3 regions of the Vogesella sp. EB genome follow, and region 1 is predicted to be linked to each of the others. Evidence: predicted binding sites of a transcription regulator. Region 1 holds the regulator's gene; each other region holds the start of a gene.

The links. The regulator sigma-54, encoded in region 1, starts transcription at its own class of promoters, with help from an activator protein. The targets are predictions, from matches to a motif close to CTGGCACGCTTCATGCTT.
Region 2: the regulator sigma-54 is predicted to act here: its motif matches at 4,980-4,997, upstream of ACG97_RS14405 (circularly permuted type 2 ATP-grasp protein).
Region 3: the regulator sigma-54 is predicted to act here: its motif matches at 4,998-5,015, upstream of ACG97_RS11805 (ammonium transporter).

The regions. Positions count from the first base shown of each region.
Region 1 is NZ_LFDT01000005.1:112,684-120,164, reverse strand. It holds gene rapZ (RNase adapter RapZ) at 1-187, opposite strand, end outside; gene hprK (HPr(Ser) kinase/phosphatase) at 168-1,124, opposite strand; gene ptsN (PTS IIA-like nitrogen regulatory protein PtsN) at 1,117-1,581, opposite strand; gene hpf (ribosome hibernation-promoting factor, HPF/YfiA family) at 1,744-2,064, opposite strand; gene ACG97_RS04815 (RNA polymerase factor sigma-54) at 2,127-3,572, opposite strand; gene lptB (LPS export ABC transporter ATP-binding protein) at 3,576-4,304, opposite strand; gene lptA (lipopolysaccharide transport periplasmic protein LptA) at 4,301-4,810, opposite strand; gene lptC (LPS export ABC transporter periplasmic protein LptC) at 4,800-5,363, opposite strand; gene kdsC (3-deoxy-manno-octulosonate-8-phosphatase KdsC) at 5,360-5,884, opposite strand; gene ACG97_RS04790 (KpsF/GutQ family sugar-phosphate isomerase) at 5,893-6,873, opposite strand; gene ACG97_RS04785 (cation:proton antiporter) at 6,972-7,481, shown strand, end outside.
Region 2 is NZ_LFDT01000031.1:18,893-26,373, forward strand. It holds gene ACG97_RS14380 (MetQ/NlpA family ABC transporter substrate-binding protein) at 1-500, opposite strand, end outside; gene ACG97_RS14385 (methionine ABC transporter permease) at 575-1,264, opposite strand; gene ACG97_RS14390 (methionine ABC transporter ATP-binding protein) at 1,265-2,002, opposite strand; gene ACG97_RS14395 (hypothetical protein) at 2,343-3,113, opposite strand; gene ACG97_RS17010 (diguanylate cyclase) at 3,195-4,781, opposite strand; gene ACG97_RS14405 (circularly permuted type 2 ATP-grasp protein) at 5,034-6,461, shown strand; gene ACG97_RS14410 (alpha-E domain-containing protein) at 6,464-7,387, shown strand; gene ACG97_RS14415 (arsinothricin resistance N-acetyltransferase ArsN1 family B) at 7,384-7,481, shown strand, end outside.
Region 3 is NZ_LFDT01000020.1:16,544-24,024, reverse strand. It holds gene metG (methionine--tRNA ligase) at 1-1,117, opposite strand, end outside; gene ACG97_RS11820 (MFS transporter) at 1,219-2,460, opposite strand; gene apbC (iron-sulfur cluster carrier protein ApbC) at 2,827-3,909, shown strand; gene murI (glutamate racemase) at 3,925-4,701, shown strand; gene ACG97_RS11805 (ammonium transporter) at 5,094-6,293, shown strand; gene ACG97_RS11800 (Lrp/AsnC family transcriptional regulator) at 6,434-6,913, opposite strand; gene ACG97_RS11795 (zinc-dependent alcohol dehydrogenase family protein) at 7,048-7,481, shown strand, end outside.

The DNA.
Region 1 (7,481 bases):
TTGGTGCGGAACGGGTGTCGACGCTGATGGCGACATGCTGGTAACCCTGTTCGCTGTACAGCGCCACCACGTCGGTGAGCATGGTGGCCGGCAGGTTGTCGACGCAGTAGTAGCCGTTGTCTTCCAAGAGGCGCAGGGCGACGGACTTGCCGGAGCCGGACAGGCCGCTAATCAGAATCAGCTGCATGTTCCTGGTCCCGTAGCAGGTTGGTGTGGCGATCGATGAATTCGCGGGTACTGTCGATGCCGCGCAGCTGCAGGATGTAGTTGCGCACCGCCGCCTCGACCAGCACCGCCAGGTTGCGGCCGGCGGCCACCGGCAGGATCACCTTGCGCACGGTGACGCCGAGGATGTCCTGCGTCTCGGACTGGATGTTGAGCCGGTCCAGCGTCTGCATCGCCTGATCGTTGGCCTTCATCAGGTGGATGATCAGCTTCAGCACCTTCTTCGGACGCACCGCGGTTTCGCCGAAAATGGTGCGGATATTGAGGATGCCGAGGCCGCGCACCTCGAGGAAGTCGCGCAGCAGCGCCGGGCAGCGGCCTTCCAGCGTTTCCGGGCCGATGCGGTACAGTTCGACCGCGTCATCGGCAACCATGCCGTGGCCGCGCGAGATCAGTTCCAGCGCCAGCTCGCTCTTGCCCATCGCCGAATCGCCCATGATCAGCACGCCGATTTCCAGTACGTCGAGAAACACGCCGTGCATCACGGTGGAGACCGCCAGCGCGCGCGCCAGATAGATGCGCAGCACGTCCATCAGGTACGGGCTTTCCAGCGGCGTACTCATCAGCGGCACATTGTGGCTCTGGCAGTAGTCGCGCAGCAGGTTGGGCACCGGCTGTGCATTGGCGACGATCACCACCGCCATGGTGCGGTGGAACAGCTGGTCGAGGGCGGTCCGTGCCGCGGCCTGTTCCAGCTTGTTCAGGTATTCCACCTCCGCGAGGCCAAGGACCTGGACGCGGTTGGGGTGGATGAAGTTGAGGTGACCGACCAGTGCCTGGGTTGGCCGCTGTTCATCATTCGAAATCAGGTTGTCGGAGCCGGAACGGCCGGCGACCCAGCTCAGGTTGAGCTTGTGCTGATTGTCCTGGTACAGGCGGCGAACACTGATATTAGGCATGGTCTGGGGTGTCGGAAATCAGTTCAAACAGTTTCTGCGCATCGCAGGCGGGATCGTTCATCTGCTCGCGCAGCGCCTTGCTGGAGAAGCGCTGCGCCAGCTCGGACAACACCTGCAGGTGAATGTCGGTGGCTTGCTCCGGCACCAGCAGCACGAACAGCAGCGAGACCGGTTTGCCATCGGGGGCGTCGAACGGAATCGGCGCCTTCAGGCGGATGAAGATGCCGGTGGCTTCCTTCAGGCTCTTGATGCGGCCGTGCGGGATGGCGACGCCTTGTCCCAGGCCGGTGGAGCCGAGTTTTTCCCGGGCAAACAAACTGTCGAAGACATCGCTGCGCGCGATGGCGTGACTGTTTTCGACCATCAGGCCGACTTGTTCGAAGAGTCGTTTTTTGCTGGAAACGTCCATGTCAGCAATGACGTTGTCCACGGAGAGTATTTTACTGATCAAGCCCATAATGCCATTTGCCCGAAAAAATCGAGGGCCATTCTACGCCGAGTCCACGGAATACCATAGTGGAAAGCGCAGGATGATCGTCAGGAGAAAAAGCGGTAGCCAAAAAAAGAACGGATAAGCAAGCAGTGCTTGCATTATCCGTTTTTGTTCGGCAAATCCTGATCAGAGCGACGCTTGCTCTTGCGGTACCGGTGCGCGATGCTCGACCTGTTTTTCCTTGAATTTCAGTACCTGACGATCCAGTTTGTCAGTCAGCAGGTCGATGGCCGCGTACATGTCCGCTTCGGTGGCTTCGGCATGGATGTCCTTGCCTGCCAGGTGAACATTGACTTCGGCTTTCTGTACCAGTTTGTCGACAGACAGTGTCACGTTGACACCGATCACATTATCGACATGGCGGGTAATGCGTTCCAGTTTGCTTTCGATGTAGTCACGAAGCGCCGGGGTAACGTCGAGGTGGAGGCCGGTAATCTTGAGGTTCATACCCTAACTCCTTCTGTTGGTGCCATATCCGGACTGGGCATGGCGATCTTGTTATGAACAACCTAAAAAGTCTTGCGCTGGCTGACCGGCGGTATCTGCATGGCTTCACGATACTTGGCTACGGTGCGTCTTGCAACCTGAATACCTTGGGCGATCAGCTTGTCGGCAATGGCGCTGTCAGACAGCGGTTTGTTGTGGTCTTCCGCATCGATGATCTGCCGGATCAGTGCCTTGATCGCGGTGGCGGAACATTCGCCACCACTGTCAGTATCGACCGAACTGCCAAAGAAATATTTGAGTTCGAACAAGCCACGGCTGCACAGCAGGTATTTCTGCGTGGTGACGCGGGAGATGGTTGACTCATGCAGACCCAGTTCTTCCGCGATGTCTCGCAGGATAAGTGGGCGCATGGCCACTTCACCTTGTTCAAAGAACGCTTGCTGTCTGTCAACAATAGATTCTGCCACTTTCAGGATGGTGTCAAACCGTTGTTGAATGTTTTTTACCAGCCAGCGCGCCTCTTGCAGCTGGCCGCCCAGATTATGGCTGCTGCCCTTCTGTTGTAGCATGGCTGCATACATCTGGTTGACGCGCAGCTTCGGCAGCGTGCCCTGGTTGAGGCGCGCCACCCAGCGCTGCTGGCGTTTCACCACCAGGATGTCGGGGGCGACGTAGTGGGTCTCGCCCTGGTCGAAGCCGCTGCTGGGGCGCGGCCGCAGGCTGGCGAGCAGGGCGTGGGCGGTTTTCAGCTGCTGTTCGTCGATGGCGAGCAGCTTCTTGAGCTTGGTGAAGTCGCGGTTGCCCAAGAGCGGCAGGTGCTGCTGCACCATGTCCAGCGCCAGCTGGCGTACCGCGGCCGGTGCCGCGTGCTGCTGCAGTTGCAGGCAGAGGAATTCGGTGAGGTTGCGGCTGCCGATGCCGGTCGGCTCGAACTGGGTCAGCAGCTTGCGCAGGCACTCCAGCTCGTCGCCTTCCACTTCCAGCTCCAGCGGCAGCTCGGCGGCGATGTCGTCCAGCGAGGTCGGCAGATAGCCGTCGTCATCCAGCTCGTCGATCAGCAGCGACATCAGCGCCTTGTCGCGCTGGCTGAGCTGGGTTTCACCCATCTGCGCGGTTAAGTGCTCGCGCAGCGACGGCCGGCACGGGGTGTTGAGAATGGGGTCGAACTCGTCGTCGTCATCGTTGCGGCTGCTGCCGCTCCCGCTGCTGCCCCAGTCGCCGAGCAGCTCGCCGTCATCGCGGTTGCTTTCCGCTTCCGGCCGCTCCGGCTCGCTGCCGCTGTCCGACGCCGGCGTGTCGCCGCTGGGCGCCAGCACCGGTAACGGGCTGTCGGACTCGTCGGGGCTGTCGCTGCTGTCGGCGCGTTCCAGCAGCGGGTTTTCCAGCAGGTAGCGCTCCAGCTCGGTACTGAGATCCAGCGTCGACATCTGCAGCAGCTTGATCGATTGCTGCAACTGGGGGGTGAGCGTGAGTTGCTGGCTGGTTTTGAGCTGGAGGGTCTGTTTCATGGCTTACAGGTGGAAGTGTTCGCCCAGGTACACCTGGCGGACCTGTTCGTTCAGCACCAGCGCTTCCGGCAGGCCGGAGGCGAGCACGCTGCCCTCGGAGATGATGTAGGCGCGGTCACAGATGCGCAGCGTTTCGCGCACGTTGTGGTCGGTAATCAGCACGCCGATGCCGCGTTCCTTGAGGAAGGCGATGATCTTCTGGATGTCGATCACCGCGATGGGGTCGACGCCGGCAAACGGCTCGTCCAGCAGGATGAAGCGCGGGCGGGTGGCCAGCACGCGGGCGATTTCCACGCGGCGGCGTTCGCCACCGGACAGCGCCAGCGCGTTGCTGTCGCGCAGGTGGCTGATGTTGAGGTCGTCCAGCAGCAGGGTCAGCTCGTTTTCCAGCTCCTCGTCCTTCAGACCGGCAATTTCCAGCACCGCGCGGATGTTCTCGTCCACCGTCATTTTGCGGAAGATCGACGCTTCCTGCGGCAGATAGCCGAGACCGAGTCGCGCGCGCTGATGGATCGGCAGGTGGGTGATGGTCTGGCCGTCGAGGCGGATTTCGCCGGCATCGGCGGCGATCAGGCCGACCACCATGTAGAAGCTGGTGGTTTTGCCGGCGCCGTTGGGGCCGAGCAGGCCGACCACCTCGCCACTGGCGATCTCCAGCGACACGTCGCGCACCACGGTACGCTTCTTGAAGGTCTTCTTCAGGTGCTGGATGGAAAGCTGGCTCGGGGTCATGGCGTGCCCTGTGCTTTGGGCTGCAGGATCACCGTCACGCGGCCGCTGTTGCCGCTGGCGGCGGTGCCGCCGCTGGCCTGGTAGGTCTCGGTGGCGGTGTTGTAGACGATGACGGCGCCGCTGACCGAATCCTGGCCGCGCTTGACGCGGGCGTTGCCGGTCAGGGTGGCAAGGTTGGCCGCAGTGTTGTAGTTGACGTTGCTGGCGCTGCCTTCGACGTATTCATTGCTGCCGTCGACCTTCTGGCGGAAGGTGACCGGGCTGCCCTGCGCCTGCAGCTGCTGGTTGCCCTGCGCATCGCGGGTAACGGTCACGCGCTGCGCTTTCAGGTTCAGCGTGCCCTGCACCACCACGACATTGCCCTCCCATACCGTCACGCCTTTTTTCTGGTCCAGCGAGCCGCGGTCGGCAGACAGTTCGATCGGTTTTTCGCTGTCGGCCTTTTCAGCCATGACAGGGGCGCTCAGCACGAGGGCGGTCAGCGCGATCAGCACACTATGGCGCATAGGTAATCCTTACGTTGGACAGCAGGTTCAGCTGGCCGCTGTCCTGCTGGTAAATGAAGCCGGTCGATTTCAGTTGCGAGGTGCCGTAGTCGGCCACCAGCGGCGCGCGGTTGCTGGCGCTGCGCGCCACGGTGTCGACATGCAGCACCGAGGTCTGCAGCAGGATAGCCGGGGCGTCGGCGGTGGCCTTGCGTTCCCAGCGCACATTATCACTGAAGTCCGCCGTTTTCTGCTGCTTGTGGTAGCGCCCGGCCGCGGCCGTCACCGTGTAGTCGGGGAGGCCCTGCAGGAAGACTTCGATACGCGGCTTGCTGAGATAGACATTCGGATTGCGCGGCAGTTGCCACATCTGGGTCGCCTGCAGGTATTGCTGCGGCCGGCCCTGGGCGTCGAAGCGCTTTGCCGTCAGCCGGTTGATGGTGTACTCCGGGCGGCTCAGGTCGATCTTGCCCGGCGCATCGCCGCGCTGCATGGTCAGCACGTTGAGCCAGAAGGCGAGCAGGGCCATGCCCAGCATCAGGCCCAGCGGAAACAGGCGGGCGGCGCGGTTCATGCCAGGTAGCCGGCCATCAGGCGGTCGTAGTTGCCCTGCGCCTGCAGGATCAGCTCGCACAGCTCGCGCACTGCGCCCTGGCCGCCGCTGCAACCGGTGACGAAGTGGGCGTGCTGGCGCACGAAGCTGGGCGCGTCCGGTACCGCCACCGCCAGGCCGACGCGGCTCATCACCGGCAGGTCGATGACGTCGTCGCCGATGTAGGCGCAGTCTTCGGCGGTGAGGCCGGTTTTGTGCAGCAGTTCGGCAAACGCGGTGCGCTTGTCGTGTACGCCGGCGTAGTAGTGGTCGATGCCGAGGCCGCGGGCGCGGTGGGCGACGCCGGGGGCGTCGCGGCCGGTGATGATCGCCAGCTGTACGCCGGTGGACTGCAGCATGCGCAGGCCGTGACCGTCCAGGGTGTTGAACGCTTTCAGCTCTTCGCCGCTGGCGGTGATGAAGATGCGGCCGTCGGTCAGCACGCCGTCCACATCCATGATCAGCAGTCGCGTGCGTTTGGCCAGTTCGGTGATGGTTTGCATGGTGTCTCTCAGACCACGCCTGCCTTGAGCAGGTCGTGCATGTTCAGGGCGCCCACCAGATTGCCGGCGCGGTCGGTAACCAGCAGGCCGTTGATCTTGTGGTGTTCCATTTCGTTGGCCGCTTCGGTGGCCAGACGGTGTGACTCGATGGTGCGCGGCTGGCGTGCCATCACGTCGTCGATGCGCAGGCCGGCCAGATCCAGGCTCTTGTCCAGCGTGCGGCGCAGGTCGCCGTCGGTGAAGATGCCGAGCAGCTGGCCGTCGGCGGCACAGACCGCGGTCATGCCGAGGCCCTTGCGCGTCATCTCCAGCAGCGCGTCCTTCAGGCTGCTGCCGCTGTTGACCCGCGGCAGCGCCTCGCCGCCGTGCATCAGGTCGCTGATGTGGACCAGCAGCTTGCGGCCGAGGCTGCCGCCGGGATGCGACAGCGCGAAGTCTTCCGGCTTGAAGTCGCGTGCGTCGAGCAGCGCCACCGCCAGCGCGTCGCCCAGCGCCAGCGCCGCGGTGGTGCTGGCGGTCGGCGCCAGCCCCAGCGGGCAGGCTTCCTTCTCCACACCGGCGTCGAGGTGGATGCTGGCCTCGGTCGCCAGCGTCGATTGCGGGCGCCCGGTCAGTGCGATGATCGGCACGCCCTTGCGCTTCAGCGCCGGCAACAGCGCCAGCAACTCGTCGCTCTCGCCGGAGTTGGACAGCGCCAGCAGGATGTCGCGTTCGGTCAGCATGCCGAGGTCGCCGTGGGCGGCTTCTGCCGGATGCATGAAAAACGCCGGCGTGCCGGTGCTGGCCAGCGTGGCGGCGATCTTGTTGCCGATGTGGCCGGACTTGCCCATGCCGCTGACCACCACCCGGCCTTCGCAGGCCAGGATCAGGGCGACCGCCGCGCTGAAGCTGTCGTCCAGTCGCGACGCCAGCCGGGTAATGGCGGCGGCCTCGATGGCGAGGACGTCGCGCGCCAGCGCGAGGCAGGATTGTTTTTGGTCATTTTTCATAATGCGCAATTATATCAGCTTATAATCTCCGGGCACTGCCTGGCAGGTGCAAGTTTTGCTTGAGCGCCATTCAATTCTCTTCTGGAGCCGTTTTTTCGATGCACTCCCTGTCTCCCATCGTGTTGGTATTGCTGGTCGCCGTGCTGGCGGTGACCGCGTGCCGCAGTCTGCGCGTACCACCCATGCTGGGTTACCTGGTGGTCGGTTTCATGGCCGGCCCCGGCGTGATGAGCCTGATCCCGCAGGGCGAGGAGACCGAATTCCTCGGCGAAATCGGCATCGTGTTCATGATGTTCTCCATCGGGCTGGAGTTCTCGCTGGCCAAGCTGAAGGCGATGCGGCAGCTGGTGTTCGGCATCGGCCTCGCGCAGGTGTTGCTGACCCTGTTCCTGATCGGCGCCATCGTGTGGTGGCTGACCGGCAGTCCGCTGGCCGGCTTTGCCGTCGGCGGTGCGCTGGCGCTGTCGTCGACGGCCATCGTCAGCAAGCTGCTGTCGGAGCGGCTGGAAATGGCGCAGCCGCACGGCCAGCTGGCGATCGGCGTGCTGCTGTTCCAGGACTTGGCGGTGGTGCCGCTGCTGATCCTGCTGCCGGCGTTTGCGGCCAAC
Region 2 (7,481 bases), on a different contig from region 1:
TCCGACGCGGTCAGCGGGTTGATGCCCTTCTTCAGCTTGACCCAACCCAGGTCGTTCAGCATCACCAGCGCGCGGGCGAAGTTGGACGGATCGTTCGGTGCCGCCAGGGTACTGCCGACTTTCACGTCCTTCAGCGATTTCAGCTTGCCGCTGTAGATGCCCAGCGGTGCGGTCGGCACCTGGAACACTTCTTTCAGCTGCAGCTTGTTTTCACGGGCGAAGTTGTCGAGGTAAGGCTTGTGCTGGAACACGTTGACGTCCAGCGAGCCTTCCTGCAGTGCCAGGTTCGGGCGCACGTAGTCGGTGAATTCCACCAGCTTCACGCTGTAGCCCTGCTTTTCCAGCAGCGGCTTGATCTGCTGCTTCACCTGGTCGCCGAAGTCGCCAACGGTGGTGCCGATGGTGATTTCCTTTTTCGCCGGGTCGGCAGCGTAAACGTTGGCCGCAGCGGTCAGGCCGATGGCGGCAACAGCGATGGATTTCAGTACGAGTCTGCGCATGGTGTTCTCCTTGTGAGAGTCTTTGTCCAATGGCGTGGCGTCTGCGTGAACGCCCGCCGCTTTAAATAGAGTGCTTAACGCTTGTCGAGGCGGGCCGCCAGATGGTTGCCGGCAAACTGGATGATCTGCACGATCACCACCAGCAGCAGCACCATCGCCACCATCACTTCGGTCTGGAAGCGGTAGTAGCCGTAACGGATGGCCAGGTCACCGATGCCGCCACCGCCAACCACGCCGGCCACCGCCGAGTAGCTGAGGAAGCTGATGGTGAGAATGGTGAGGCTGGAGATCAGGCCGGCGCGGGCCTCGCCCAGCAACACTTTCCAGATGATCTGCGCCGGGCTGGCGCCCATCGCCTCTGCCGCCTCGATCACGCCGCGCGGGATCTCGCGCAGCGTCTGCTCCACCAGCCGCGCAAAGTACGGGATCGCGGCAAACGACAGCGGCACCGCGGCGGCAATCGGGCCGATGGTGGAGCCGACCAGCAGCCGCGTCAGCGGTACCAGCGACACCATCAGGATGATGAACGGGAAGGAGCGCACCAGGTTGACGAACCAGCCGACCACGCCGTTGACGGCACGGTTGGCGAACAGCTGTCCCGGCTGCGTCAGGTACAGCAGGATGCCGAGCGGACCGCCGACCACGATGGCGACGGAGAGGCCGATGGCCAGCATCAGCCCGGTTTCCACGCTGGCCTGCCAGATTTCCGGTGCCAGATCGGACAGATTGGCCAGTGCCTGGGCAAGAGTCAGTTGTTCGTCCATTTATGCGACCTCCAGCAGCGATTTGGCCAGCGCCGAACGCGCCGCGACCTGTTTGTCGGTGACTTCCAGCAGCTCGACCACTTCACCGGCATCGAGCAAGGCGGCGCGGTGGCAGATGGAGCGGATGACGTGCATTTCGTGGGTGACGATCACCACGGTGACGCCGAAACGGGCGTTGATGTCCTGCAGGCAATCGAGGATGGACTGCGTGGTTTTCGGGTCCAGCGCCGAGGTCGGCTCGTCGGCCAGGATCACGTGCGGCCGCGGTGCCAGCGCACGGGCGATGCCGACGCGCTGCTTCTGGCCGCCGGACAGCTGCGCCGGGTAGTGGCCGGCACGGTCGGCGAGGCCGACGATGTCGAGGCACTCGGCGACGCGCTGATCAATATCCGCACGGCTCCAGCCGGCGATCTCCAGCGGAAAGGCGATGTTGGCCGCCACGGTGCGGTTGGCCATCAGGTTGAACTGCTGGAACACCATGCCGATATTCTGGCGCGCGCGGCGCAGCTCGGCGGCGGACAGGCCGGTCAGGTCACGGCCGTCGACATTGACGCTGCCGTGGTCGGGGCGTTCCAGCAGGTTGATCAGTCGCAGCAGCGTGGATTTGCCGGCGCCGGAAAACCCGATCAGACCGAAAATCTCGCCCGCCTTGATATGGAGGGTGGTGTCGCGCACGGCGTCAAACCAGCCGCCTTCAGGGCGACGGAAGCGCTTGTGTACGTTTTTGAGGTGAATCATCCTGGACTCCGAAGCAATAAAGCCCGCCGGGTTTGCGCTGGCGGGCTTTATCACGTGGAATCTTCGGTATCGAAAATTGGGAGAATCGTTTGATAAAACAATCCCCACGCTTTAGCTGTTTTACGCCCGCAAGCTGTGTTCAAATCGGCGTTAATCAAGTTGTTGTACACAATTGAACAATATACATTCGTTTGTGTCAATCGCTGCGATGCACCATATTACCCTTATGCCGCAAAATTGCAAACATTAGTTTTAATATAACTTTCAGCAATTTAAATATTGTATCCAGTGCCAAACACTGGCAGCGCCCGCCGGCACGCGATCACGCTGCCATCTGCCCTTATCGTGCGCTAAAACAGGCGCTTAGCTGACCCAGCTCACCATAGCGCAAGGTCACCTCGCTGTCCGGCGCCAACGTCAGCACGCCGGCATAGGAACCGGTGATCACCACCTGCCCCGGCAGGATCGCCTCGCCGCGTTCAGCGAGAAAGCCCTGCAGCCAGTACAGCGGCGCCAGCGGATCGCCGGCCGGATGCACGCCGGCCAGTGTTTCCTCGCGCTCGCCCTGATTCAGCACCAGCTCCAGCACCTTGGCCGCAAAGGCGGCGTCGCGATCGACCTGCGGCCCCAGCAGCACCCCCTGGTTGACCAGACCGTCGGCCAGCGACTGCAGGAACGGCGGCTTCGGCGCCGGCAGGTAGCGGCTGTCAATCAGCTCCAGCGCCAGGTGCACGCGGGTGATGGCGGCGCGGATCTCGGCCTCGGTGTAGGGCTCGGCGCGCAGCGGCAGGCCGCCGTCGAAAACGAAGGCCAACTCCGGCTCGACGCGCACCGCGCCGTCGCGCAGCCACACCGGACACGGCGCGGCGGTGTGGCTGCTGTGAATGCTGGTCGCGTAGATCGGCGCGGCGACGACCTTGTCGCTGTCCGGCAGGCCGCACTTCCAGCCGCCGATGGCGTCGTTGAGCAGGCCGGAGACGGCCTGCTGGATCGCCAGCGCATCGGCCGGCGTCTGCGGGGCCTGGGCGTCGGCCAGCAGCGGCCCTTGTGCACCGCTGAGGCGGCGGGCCGCGAGGATGATGGCGGCGGCACGGATATCGGATGGGGTCATGAGGATGGCAACACGGTAGACAAAGCGCCGTTGTACCTGTCCGCGCGCGCGGCGGCAAGCCCGCTGCCACGCGGCCCGGCTTCAGCCGCGATAGCGCACGCAGTTGCGGCCGGCGGCCTTGGCCTGGTACAGCGCGGCGTCGGCCTCGCGCAGCAGCGCTTCCTCGTCGCTGCCGTGCGCCGGATAGCTGGCGATACCGGCGGAGAAGTGCAGCCCCTGCAGCGCGTTACTGTCGCCGGCCACGCGGCAGCCGGCGTAGGCCTGCTGCAGCTCGGCGACGCAGGCGGCGGCGCCGGTGATGTCGCAGCCGGGCAGCACCAGGCAGAACTCCTCGCCGCCGTAGCGCACCGCGAAATCGGCGGCGCGCAGGCGGCCGGCAAACAGCATCGCCAGCGCCTTCAGCACCGCGTCGCCCATCGCGTGGCCGTACTGGTCGTTGACCGCCTTGAAGTGGTCGAGGTCGATCAGCACCAGGCACAGCGACTGCCCGAGATGGCTGGCGTGCTGCAGTTCGACCGGTAGCCGTTCGTGCAGGTAGCGGCGGTTGTAGAGCCCGGTCAGCGGATCGCGTCGCGCCTGTTCCTGCAGCTGTTGCTGCAGCTGCTCCACCTCGGCCATGCGCACCGCCAGCTCGCGGTTCAGCGTCTGTAGCGCCTGGTGCGCGTGTTCCGCCTCCTGCTGCCGCTGCAGTGCCCAGTCGCGCTCGAAGGCCACGCTTTGCGCCGCCTGCTGCAGCTGCAGCGTGCGCTGGCGGAAGAAGCGGTAGCCGAGAAACACCAGCGCCAGCAACAGCACCGACAGCACCCAGTACACCGCCATCGCCGAATCGCGATACAGCATCGCGCGCTGCTGCCACGCCTGCGCGCTGTCGCCGACCTGCGCCGCCACGCTGCGGTCCGCCAGCCAGAAAGACAGCCACAGGAAGCCCAGCACGCCACACAACGCGAACACCGCCACCAGCCCCACCCAGCGCTGCGCCGGTACCGCCGCGGCGCGCTGCGGCCAACGTTGTTCGCGCCAGCGCAGCACCGCCGGCGTGCCCAGCAGCAGCAACGGGCCGCAGGTCAGTACCGTCTGCAGGAAATTGCCCGACCACCAGCCCTGCCACACCGCGAAGGCACCCATCGCCGACAGCTTGTTGCTGTAACTCCAGATGAAGGAGCCGGTGGCGCTGGACACGGCGGAGATGAAGCAGATGGTGACGAAGAACAGCATGGCCGGCAGCGACGACGGCACATAGCGCACCTTGACGTGGCGGTACACCAGCGACATCACCAGCAGCCCCAGCGGATTGGAACATGCAAACAGCAAGGCCCAGCCCGGCGCCAGCCCGGACAGGTAGGCGACCAGCAAGGTGGAGAGATAGGCGAGACCAGCACCCCAGGCGTAGCCGAACCACAACACCCACAAGGTGGCGATGGTCAGCGGCGGGTAGATGCTGATCACGAAATCCAGCTCGCCAAAGTGGACGCTGTAGCCATACCAGCCGCCATACAGCTGTACCACGCCCAGCCACAGGCAGGCCGCCAGCGACAGCAACCAGGCCAGCAGCAGCTGCCAGCGCGCCGGCGAGCGCTGCAACAGCACCGCAAGCGGCAACGCGTGGTCGCTGGCGACCAGCGGATCGGCCGGCGTGGCAAGGTTGGCCGCAACAGGGGAAGCGTGCATGGCATGGCGCTATCTGGATAAAGTAAACAGCAGCATAAGAGCATGCCAGCAACGTTTCAAGAGCTGTCGCTGCGGCTGGCGCGGCACGCGAACGGGGCATGACGCACCACCATGACACATGATTTACGGCGCCGCCGATGCCTGCATCATTGCGGTGCAAGCTGCCGTGACGTAACAGGCATTTCGATAGGGCAAACACTGGCACGCGGCTTGCTGAACTGCTGCTGACGATGAACAGCAGGAGACCGCGCCATGCATGCACTGACCTTGCCCGAAGCGCACCACTATGACGAAATGCTGCTCGCCAGCGGTGGTATCCGCCCGCACTACCGTGACTTTGCCCACTGGCTGCACTCGCAGTCACCGCAGACGCTGGCACGCAAGCGCGCCGAAGCCGACCTGATGTTCCACCGCGTCGGCATCACCTTCGCCGTGTACGGCGACGATTCCGGCGCCGAGCGGCTGATCCCGTTCGACACCGTGCCGCGCATCATCCCCGCCAGCGACTGGCAGACACTGGAAGCCGGCATGCGCCAGCGTGTCACCGCGCTGAACGCCTTCCTGCACGACATCTACCACGAACAGCACATCGTCAAGGCCGGCATCATCCCGGCCGAGCAGGTGTTCTCCAACAGCCAGTACCAGCCGGCGATGCAGGGGCTGGACCTGCCGCACCGCATCTACGCGCACATCACCGGCGTGGACGTGATCCGCCACAACGACGGCAACTTCTACGTGCTGGAAGACAATCTGCGTGTGCCCTCCGGCGTGTCCTACATGCTGGAAAACCGCAAGATGATGATGCGGCTGTTCCCCGAGCTGTTCGCCAGCCACGCGGTGGCCCCGGTGCAGCACTACCCCACCCTGCTGCTGAACACCCTGCGCCACGCCAGCCTGGCGGAAAACCCGACCGTGGTGGTGCTCACCCCCGGCCACCACAACAGCGCCTACTTCGAGCACGCCTTCCTCGCGCAGCAGATGGGCGTGGAGCTGGTGGAAGGCCAGGACCTGTTCGTGAAGCACAACCGCGTGTACATGCGCACCACCGCCGGCCACAAGCAGGTGGACGTAATCTACCGCCGCATCGACGACGCCTTCCTCGACCCGCTGGCCTTCCGCGCCGACAGCATGCTGGGCGTGCCCGGGCTGCTATCGGTGTACCGCAGCGGCGGCGTGATCCTGGCCAATGCCATCGGCACCGGCGTGGCGGACGACAAGTCGATCTACCCCTACGTGCCGGACATGATCCGCTTCTACCTGAGCGAGGAGCCGCTGCTGCAAAACGTGCCGACCTGGATGTGCCGCCGCCCGGCGGAGCTGGACCACGTGCTGAACAACCTGGCCGAGCTGGTGGTGAAGGAGGTCCACGGCGCCGGCGGCTACGGCATGCTGATCGGCCCGGCCGCCAGCGCCGCCGAGATCGACGACTTCCGCCAGCGCATCATCGCCGACCCGGCCAACTACATCGCGCAGCCGACGCTGTGCCTGTCGTCCTGCCCCACCTTCGTGGAGGCCGGCATCGCGCCGCGCCACATCGACCTGCGCCCCTTCGTGCTGTCCGGCCGCGAGATCAGCATGGTGGCCGGCGGGCTGACGCGGGTGGCGCTGAAAGAAGGCTCGCTGGTGGTGAATTCGTCGCAGGGCGGCGGCACCAAGGACACCTGGATACTGGAGGATTGATCATGATGCTGTCGCGCACCGCTTCCCAGTTGTACTGGATGAGCCGTTACATGGAACGCGCCGAGAACCTGGCGCGCCTCTTGGATGTCACCCACAGCCTGTCGATGCTGCCGCAATCGCGCGGTGGCGCCGACATCGCCGCCGCGCTGGCCACCACCGGCGCGCTGGACGCCTGCCGCGCGCGCCACCCGGCGCTTGGCGCCGCCGACGTGCTGCACTTCATGACCTTCGATGCGGCCAACCCTGCCAGCATCATCAGCTGCCTGAAATTCGCCCGCGAGAACGCCCACGCGGTGCGCGGCAAGATTACCGGCGAGATGTGGGAAAGCATCAACGCCAGCTGGCTGGAAGCGCGGCAGATGGCGTTCGAGGGCCGCCCGCTGGCCGGTTTCTTCGACTGGGTGAAGGAGCGCTCACACCTGTTCCGCGGCACCACCTACGGCACCATCCAGCGCAACGACGCGTTCTCCTTCATCCGGCTGGGCACCTTTCTGGAGCGCGCCGACAACACCGCGCGGCTGATCGACGTGAAATCGCACCTGATCGGCCACGAGCTGGACGACAGCGCCGCCGACTTCTACCTGTGGGGCGCGCTGCTGCGTTCGCTGGGCGCCTTCGAGGCCTACCACGAGCTGTACCGCGACACCCTCAGCGCGCGCCGCGTGGCCGAGCTGCTGATCCTGCGCCCGGACGTGCCGCGCTCGCTGCGCGCCTGCGTCGACGAGATCGCCGAGCTGCTGCCGCGCATCCAGGGCGACACCGGCCATCGCGCCAAACGGTTGGCCGCCACGCTGCACGCCGAGCTGAGCTACGACCAGATCGACAGCATTCTCGGCGCCGGCCTGCATGCCTATCTGGCGCAATTCCTCAGCCAGATCCATGCGCTGGGCAACGCGGTGCACGGCGCCTATCTGGAGGCGGCATGAGCGAGCTGATCGTCCGCGAGGCGACGCCGGACGACGCCGCCGCCATCTGCGCCATCTACAACCCGTACATCGAGTACAGCACCATCTCGTTCGA
Region 3 (7,481 bases), on a different contig from region 1:
CGTTGAGCTTGCCGGCGATGTAGTAGCGCATCCATTCCGGATTCAGGCCGCAGTCGAGGTAGGATTTGGCGGTGATGAAGGTGCCGCGCGACTTGGACATCTTGTGGCCGTCCACGGTCAGGAAGCCGTGCGCGAACACGCCGCTCGGCGCGCGGTAGCCGGCGTATTTCAGCATCGCCGGCCAGAACAGCGCGTGGAAGTAGAGGATGTCCTTGCCGATGAAGTGGTACATCTCGGTCTTGCTGTCCGGCTTGAACCACGCGTCGAAATCGATGCCGGTGCGATCGCACAGGTTCTTGAAGCTGGCCATGTAGCCGATCGGCGCGTCCAGCCACACGTAGAAGTACTTGCCCGGCGCGCCGGGGATCTCGAAACCGAAGTACGGCGCATCGCGGCTGATGTCCCAGTCCTGCAGCCCGCCTTCGATCCACTCGTTCATCTTGTTCAGCGATTCGGCCTGCAGGTGGGCCTGGCTGCCGCCGTCACCGCGCAGGCTGCTGCCGCCGGTCCAGTCCTTGAGGAAGTCGGTGCACTCGCCGAGGCGGAAGAAGTAGTGCTCGGATGTCTTCAGCACCGGCTTGGCGCCGGATACCGCCGAGTACGGGTTCTTCAGTTCGGTCGGGCTGTAGGTGGCGCCGCACTTCTCGCAGTTGTCGCCGTACTGGTCGGCCGCGCCGCACTTCGGGCATTCGCCCTTCACGAAGCGGTCCGGCAGGAACATGTTCTTTTCCGGGTCAAACAGCTGCTCGATGGTGCGGCTGGCGATCTTGTCGTTGGCCTTCAGCGCCAGGTAAACCTGCTCGGAGAACGCCTTGTTTTCCGGGCTGTTGGTGCTGTAGTAGTTGTCGTAGCCGATGTGGAAGCCGCTGAAATCGGCCAGATGCTCGGTGTTCACGCGCTCGATCAGCTGCTCCGGGGTGATGCCCTGCTTTTCCGCAGCCAGCATGATCGGGGTACCGTGGGTGTCGTCGGCACAGACGTAGTAGCACTCGTGGCCACGCATCTTCTGGAAGCGCACCCAGACATCGGTCTGGATGTGTTCAACCATGTGACCCAAGTGGATGGCGCCGTTGGCGTACGGCAGTGCGCTGGTAACCAGAATCTGGCGTTTAGTCATGAAATGCATCCCGATAAGCAATACGAAACCGTCGATTATAACGACAAAGGTTGGCCGCAACAGCGTTGCGGCCAACCTTTATAAACCCTGCGCCCGAAACATCAGGCTGCCTGCGCCACCGACACCGCGCGCAGCTTCATCGCGTGGCGGACGCGCGGCCGCGCCACCAGCACGAACAGCAGCGAGGTCAGCAGCGACATCAGCGCGAAGCCGATCATGCCGCCGGCGATATAGGCGTGGCGGAACAGCTCGATGCCGAGCGCGTAGCCGGCCATCGACAGCATGCTCATCGCCGCCGACACCGTGCCCTTGCTCACCGTGCTGGCCATCAGCGCGAAGCGGTACAGCACCGCAAACGACAGCCCCTCGCCGAAGGCCATCAGGCTCATGCCGGCCACCATATAGATGTGCGGCACGCTGCTGAACTGGATGCCGCCCAGCATCAGCGCCAGGCCACCAACGATGGGCCACATGCCCAGCAGCACCGAGCGCCCCAGCGCCAGGCGCTCGGTGAGCAGCACCAGCGCGAAGTTGCCGGCGATCAGGCCGCCAAACACCGGCAGCTGCCACAGGCCGTATTCGACGGTGCTCATGCCGAGGTCTTCCACCAGCAGCACCGGCGACAGCGCGATCCAGCCCATCAGCGGCATCGCCAGCAGCGGGATGCACAGCAGCGACAGCACGAAGCGGCGGTCGGCGAGCAGCGCCAGGTAATCCGCGCCCATGCGGCGCAAGGGTGCGCGCGTGCGGCCAACGTTGACCGTTTCCGGCATCTTCCACCACAGCCCGACCAGCGCCAGCAGCGACACGCCGGCGATGAACAGGAAGCAGCTGCGCCACGGCGCGAACTCGATCAACGCGGCGCCGGCCAGCGGGCCGACCATCGGCGCGATCAGCGCCACGTTGGCCATCAGCGCGGTGACCTTGACCGCGGTCTTCTCCTCGAACGCCTCCTGCACCGCGGCGTAGCCGACGGCATTGATGAAGCACAGCCCGACGCCCTGCAGCACGCGCAGCGCCATGAAGGCCTCGATCGAGGTCACCAGATAGGTGGCGAGGCAGGCGACGATGAAATAGACCACCCCGCCCAGCAGCACCGGCCGGCGACCGATGCGGTCGGACAGCGGCCCGGTCAGCCACGGCATCAGCGCGCCGCCGAGCAGGAAGGCGGTCATCGCCATCGGCACCCACTCGATGCCGACGCCGAACTCCTGCACCACGCGCAGCATCGCCGGCTGCGCCATGTCGTTGGCGATATAGACCGCAAATTCAAACAGCACCAGCGCCAGCGGGAACAGCATCCGCGCCGGGGTCAAACGGGAAATCTTGGTGAATTCAGACAAAACGTAACCTCGGGAAAACCACAGCGGAGCAGTCTGCCACCCCGTGCCGGTTCAGAAAAAAGGCGTCGATTCTACGCCGAATCAGGCACTTGCACCAGCAAATCCGTCCACACCATCACCATGACAAAAAAGTAAGCGCCACACTGCGGCCAAGGTTGGCCGCAGCCACGCCCGACAGCGGCATGCACGACGCCGCCGCAGCGCTTATCATGGCGGCTGCGGCCAAAACGGCGGGCAAGCCTGTTCGCCCGCGGCAAACCCGATTAAAATAGTCGGCTATTCATCCCGCTCAAGATCACCATCATGCTTTCCCGACTCGGCAAATTGTTTGGCGTCCATGGCGACGCCGCTTCCCGGACTACTGACATGGCCCTGACCGACACCGACATTCTCGATGCCATCGCCGACCTGATCGACGAAGACACTCACAAGCCCTACCGCAAAGGCGTCAGCGTGCAGCAAAACGATGCCGCCCACCTCAACGTGCGCGTGGCCCTGCCCTACCCGGCCAAAAGCCGCTTCGCCGCCATCGCCGAGCTGTTCCGCGAACGGCTGGCGCCGCTGGCCGGCGAGCGCAAGCTGAGCATCGACGTGGTCAGCGAGATCACCAGCCACTCGGTACAGCGCGGCGTGCCGCTGCTGCCGGGGGTGAAGAACATCATCGCGGTGTCCTCCGGCAAGGGCGGCGTCGGCAAGTCCACCACTGCGGCCAACCTGGCGCTGGCGCTGGCGGCGGAAGGCGCGTCGGTCGGCATTCTGGATGCCGATATCTACGGCCCGTCGCAGCCGCTGATGATGGGCCTGCAGGGTCAGAAGCCGGAGGTGATCGAGGGCAAGCTGGTGCCGTTGCCGGCGCACGGCGTGCAGACGATGTCGATCGGCTACCTGGTGGACGAGGATCAGGCGATGGTGTGGCGCGGCCCGATGGTGAGCCAGGCGCTGCAGCAGCTGCTGAACGACACGCTGTGGAACGAGCTGGACTATCTGGTGATCGACATGCCGCCGGGCACCGGCGACATCCAGCTGACGCTGTCGCAGAAGGTGCCGGTCACCGGCGCCATCATCGTCACCACGCCGCAGGACATCGCGCTCTTGGATGCGAAGAAGGGGCTGAAGATGTTCGAGAAGGTCGGCGTGCCCATCCTCGGCATCGTCGAGAACATGGCGATGCACGTGTGCAGCAACTGCGGCCACGAAGAACACATCTTCGGCCACGGCGGCGCCGACAAGATGAGTGCGCAGTACGGCGTCGACGTGCTCGGCTCGCTGCCGCTGGATCTCTCCATCCGCCTGGCCACCGACGACGGCTGCCCGACGGTGGCGGCAGCGCCGGACAGCGCGCTGGCGGCACGCTACCAGCAGATCGCGCGCAAGGTGGCGGTCAAGGTCGGCGACAAGGCACGCGACTTCTCTGGTAAATTCCCGAAAATCGTCATCCAGAACAGTTAATCCCTCATGATCGGCATGTTTGATTCCGGCCTAGGCGGCCTTTCGGTGTGGCGCGAGCTCACCGCCCAGCTTCCCGACGAACCGGTGATCTACCTTGCCGATCAGGGCTACTGTCCTTACGGCGGGCGCAGCGACGACGAGCTGATCGCCCGCGCCGAGCTGATCGCCGACTACCTGCTGGCACAGGGCGCCACCCTGCTGCTGATCGCCTGCAACACCGCCACCAGCGCCGCGGCGCGCCATCTGCGGCTGAAGTATCCGGCGCTGCCCATCGTCGGCATGGAGCCGGCGATCAAGCCGGCGGCACTGTCGACGCAGAGCGGCAAGATCGGCGTGCTGGCAACGCAGGCCACGCTGCGCGGCGAGAAATTCCGCCAGCTGGCGGCGCAGCTGCACGATCACGCCGAGATCTACAGCCAGGCCGGCACCGGCTTTGTCGAGCTGGTGGAAAGCGGCGAGCTGGACAGCGACAACGCCCGGCGCACCGTCGCCGCGGCGCTGGCGCCGCTACTGGCGCACAACGTCGACCACGTGGTGCTCGGCTGCACCCACTACCCGTTCCTGGCGCCGCTGATCCGCGAGCAGCTGCCTCAGCACATCGACATCATCGACCCCACCGACGCCGTGGTGCGCCAGACGCTGCGCCTGCTGCAGCAACACCACTGCCGCAGCGGTCCGCAGACGCCGCCGCACTACCGCTTCGTCACCACCGGCGACGATCACAGCATGCAACAATTCCTGCAGCAGATCCTGCAGCGCGACGACCGCGTCGAGGCACTGCAGCCGGCCTGAGAGCCTGTGCACGATCTCGCGCGCTCACGCGAGACAAGGCGAAATGACTCAGGAAGCGGCGTTTATCCAGATATAAACAAGCATGCCGAAGCCGCCGCCAGCACCGCACGCCCCATCGAGATCAAGTCGCAGCAGAGCGTGAACAGGTTCTGAGACTGCGGCCAACGTTGGCCGCAGCGCAGCACGCACCAATAGCGCACATCAGTCCGCACCAAATCAAGGCAACCACCCTCCTCCGCACCAGTGCTCAGCGCAAGGCATCGTCATGACGCCTTGATGCACAAGGCTGGCGCCCGCTGGCACCATTTTTGCAAGAAAGCGCCCCAATCACAGGCATTCGTATCCGCAGCCCGCCATGCTGCACCACGGATACGCACCATTGGAGCGCAAGCATGACGGCAACAAGTGCAAACGACGTATTGTTCTTACTGATCGGGGCCATTCTGGTGCTGGCGATGCACGCCGGCTTCGCCTTCCTGGAGCTGGGCACCGTGCGCAAGAAAAACCAGGTCAACGCGCTGGTCAAGATCCTCACCGACTTCGCCATCTCGGCGCTGGCCTACTTCTTTGTCGGCTACGGCGTCGCCTACGGCGTGCACTTCTTCAGCGACGTCAGCCACATCAGCCAGGCCAACGGCTATGAACTGGTGAAGTTCTTCTTCCTGCTGACCTTTGCCGCCGCCATCCCCGCCATCGTCTCCGGCGGCATCGCCGAGCGGGCGCGCCTGCACCCGCAATCGGCGGCCACCTTCCTGCTGGTCGGACTGGTGTATCCGTTTTTCGAGGGCATCGTCTGGAACGGCCACTTCGGCATCCAGGACTGGCTTGCGGCCAACTTCGGCGCGCCCTTCCACGACTTTGCCGGTTCGGTGGTGGTGCACGCCGTCGGCGGCTGGATCGCGCTGGCGGCGGTGCTGCTGCTCGGCGCCCGTCGCGGCCGCTATACCAAGGAAGGCCGCGTCAGCGCCCACCCGCCCTCGTCCATCCCTTTCCTCGCGCTGGGCGCCTGGATCCTGATCGTCGGCTGGTTCGGCTTCAACGTGATGAGCGCGCAGAAGGTCGGCGGCATCTCCGGGCTGGTGGCGGTCAACTCGCTGATGGCGATGGTGGGCGGCACGCTGACCGCGATGTGGGCCGGCCGCGACGACCCCGGCTTCATCCATAACGGCCCGCTGGCCGGACTGGTGGCGGTGTGCGCCGGCTCCGACGTGATGCACCCGCTGGGCGCGCTGGTCACCGGCGGTGTCGCCGGCGCCATGTTCGTCTACCTGTTCACCCTCACGCAAAACCGCTGGAAGATCGACGACGTACTCGGCGTGTGGCCGCTGCACGGCCTGTGCGGCGCCTGGGGCGGCATCGCCGCCGGCCTGTTCGGCCAGCACTGGCTGGGCGGCGCCGGCGGCGTCAGCCTGGCCTCGCAGCTGATCGGCACCGCAGCCGGCGTCAGCATCGGCTTTGGCGGCGGCTATCTGGTCTACGGCGTACTGAAGAAGGTGGTCGGCATCCGCTTAAGCGACGAGGAAGAATTCAACGGCGCCGACCTGTCCATCCACAACATCACCGCCACCCCGGAGCGGGAGAGCAACTGGTAGGCGACGCGGAAAGACCGGGGCGGTTTGTGCCGTCCAGGCCGCTGGATGAGAAACAAAGAGAGGCTCCATTTCGGAGCCTCTTTTCGTGGCCAGTCCGAGCGAGCATGGCCGGGCGGCAGCGGCGGGTCGCCCCGACCGGCCTAGAGCAGGTCGATGTCCGTGATCGGCAACTTGTTCGTCACCTTCATTTCCCGCAACGAGATATTGCTACGGATGCTCAACACGCCCGGCAACTTCCTCAGCACTTTCTCGACAAAACGGCTGTAGTCATCGAGATCCCGGGCGACGACCTGCAACAGGAAGTCGGCCTCACCGGTCGTGTTGTGGCAGGCGAGCACATTGGGGCAGGCCTGGATGATCCGCTCGAACGCGGCCGTAACTTCTTCGCTGTGCTGCGTACAAACGATCTGCACAAAGGCCATCACGCCGATCCCGAGCTTGCGCCGGTTCAGTATCGCCTTATAGCCCTCGATGACGCCCGTCTCTTCCAGCCGCTTCTGGCGCCGCCAGCAGGAGGCCTCGCTCAGGGCCAGCTGCTCGGCAAGGCGGGCATTGGACAGCCGGCCATCCTGTTGCAACCGGTCGGCAATGGCAATGTCCACTTTATCGAGTGCGGCCATGGCGAAACAACCTTTCAATACGTTTTCAGCGGCGAAATACTATTTCATATTTTTGCTTATCCCAATAGCAAATAGAAAGGTAAATTCACGGCGATGCCTCACAATGAAGGAACACTTCAACGCAGGAGCCAACCATGAAAGCCGTTGTCTACGAATCGTTTTCCGCCCCGCCGCAACTGACGACCGTTCCCGACCCGACGCCGGAATCCGGCGGCGTGGTCATCAAGGTCATGGCGACCGGCGTTTGTCGCAGCGACTGGCATGGCTGGGTCGGCCATGATCCGGACATCCGCCTGCCGCACGTCCCGGGGCACGAGTTCTCGGGCGTCGTGGAGGCGGTCGGCAAGCAGGTAACGAAGTGGCGGGTGGGCGACCGGGTGACCGTTCCGTTTGTGGCAGGGTGCGGCCATTGCCCAGAGTGCCACTCCGGCAACCACCAGGTCTGCGACCACCAGTTCCAGCCGGGTTTCACCCACTGGGGATCATTTGCCGAGTATGTGTCGATTCACCAGGCGGACATCAATCTGGTGTCCTTGCCGGAAACGCTGGATTTCACCACCGCGGCCAG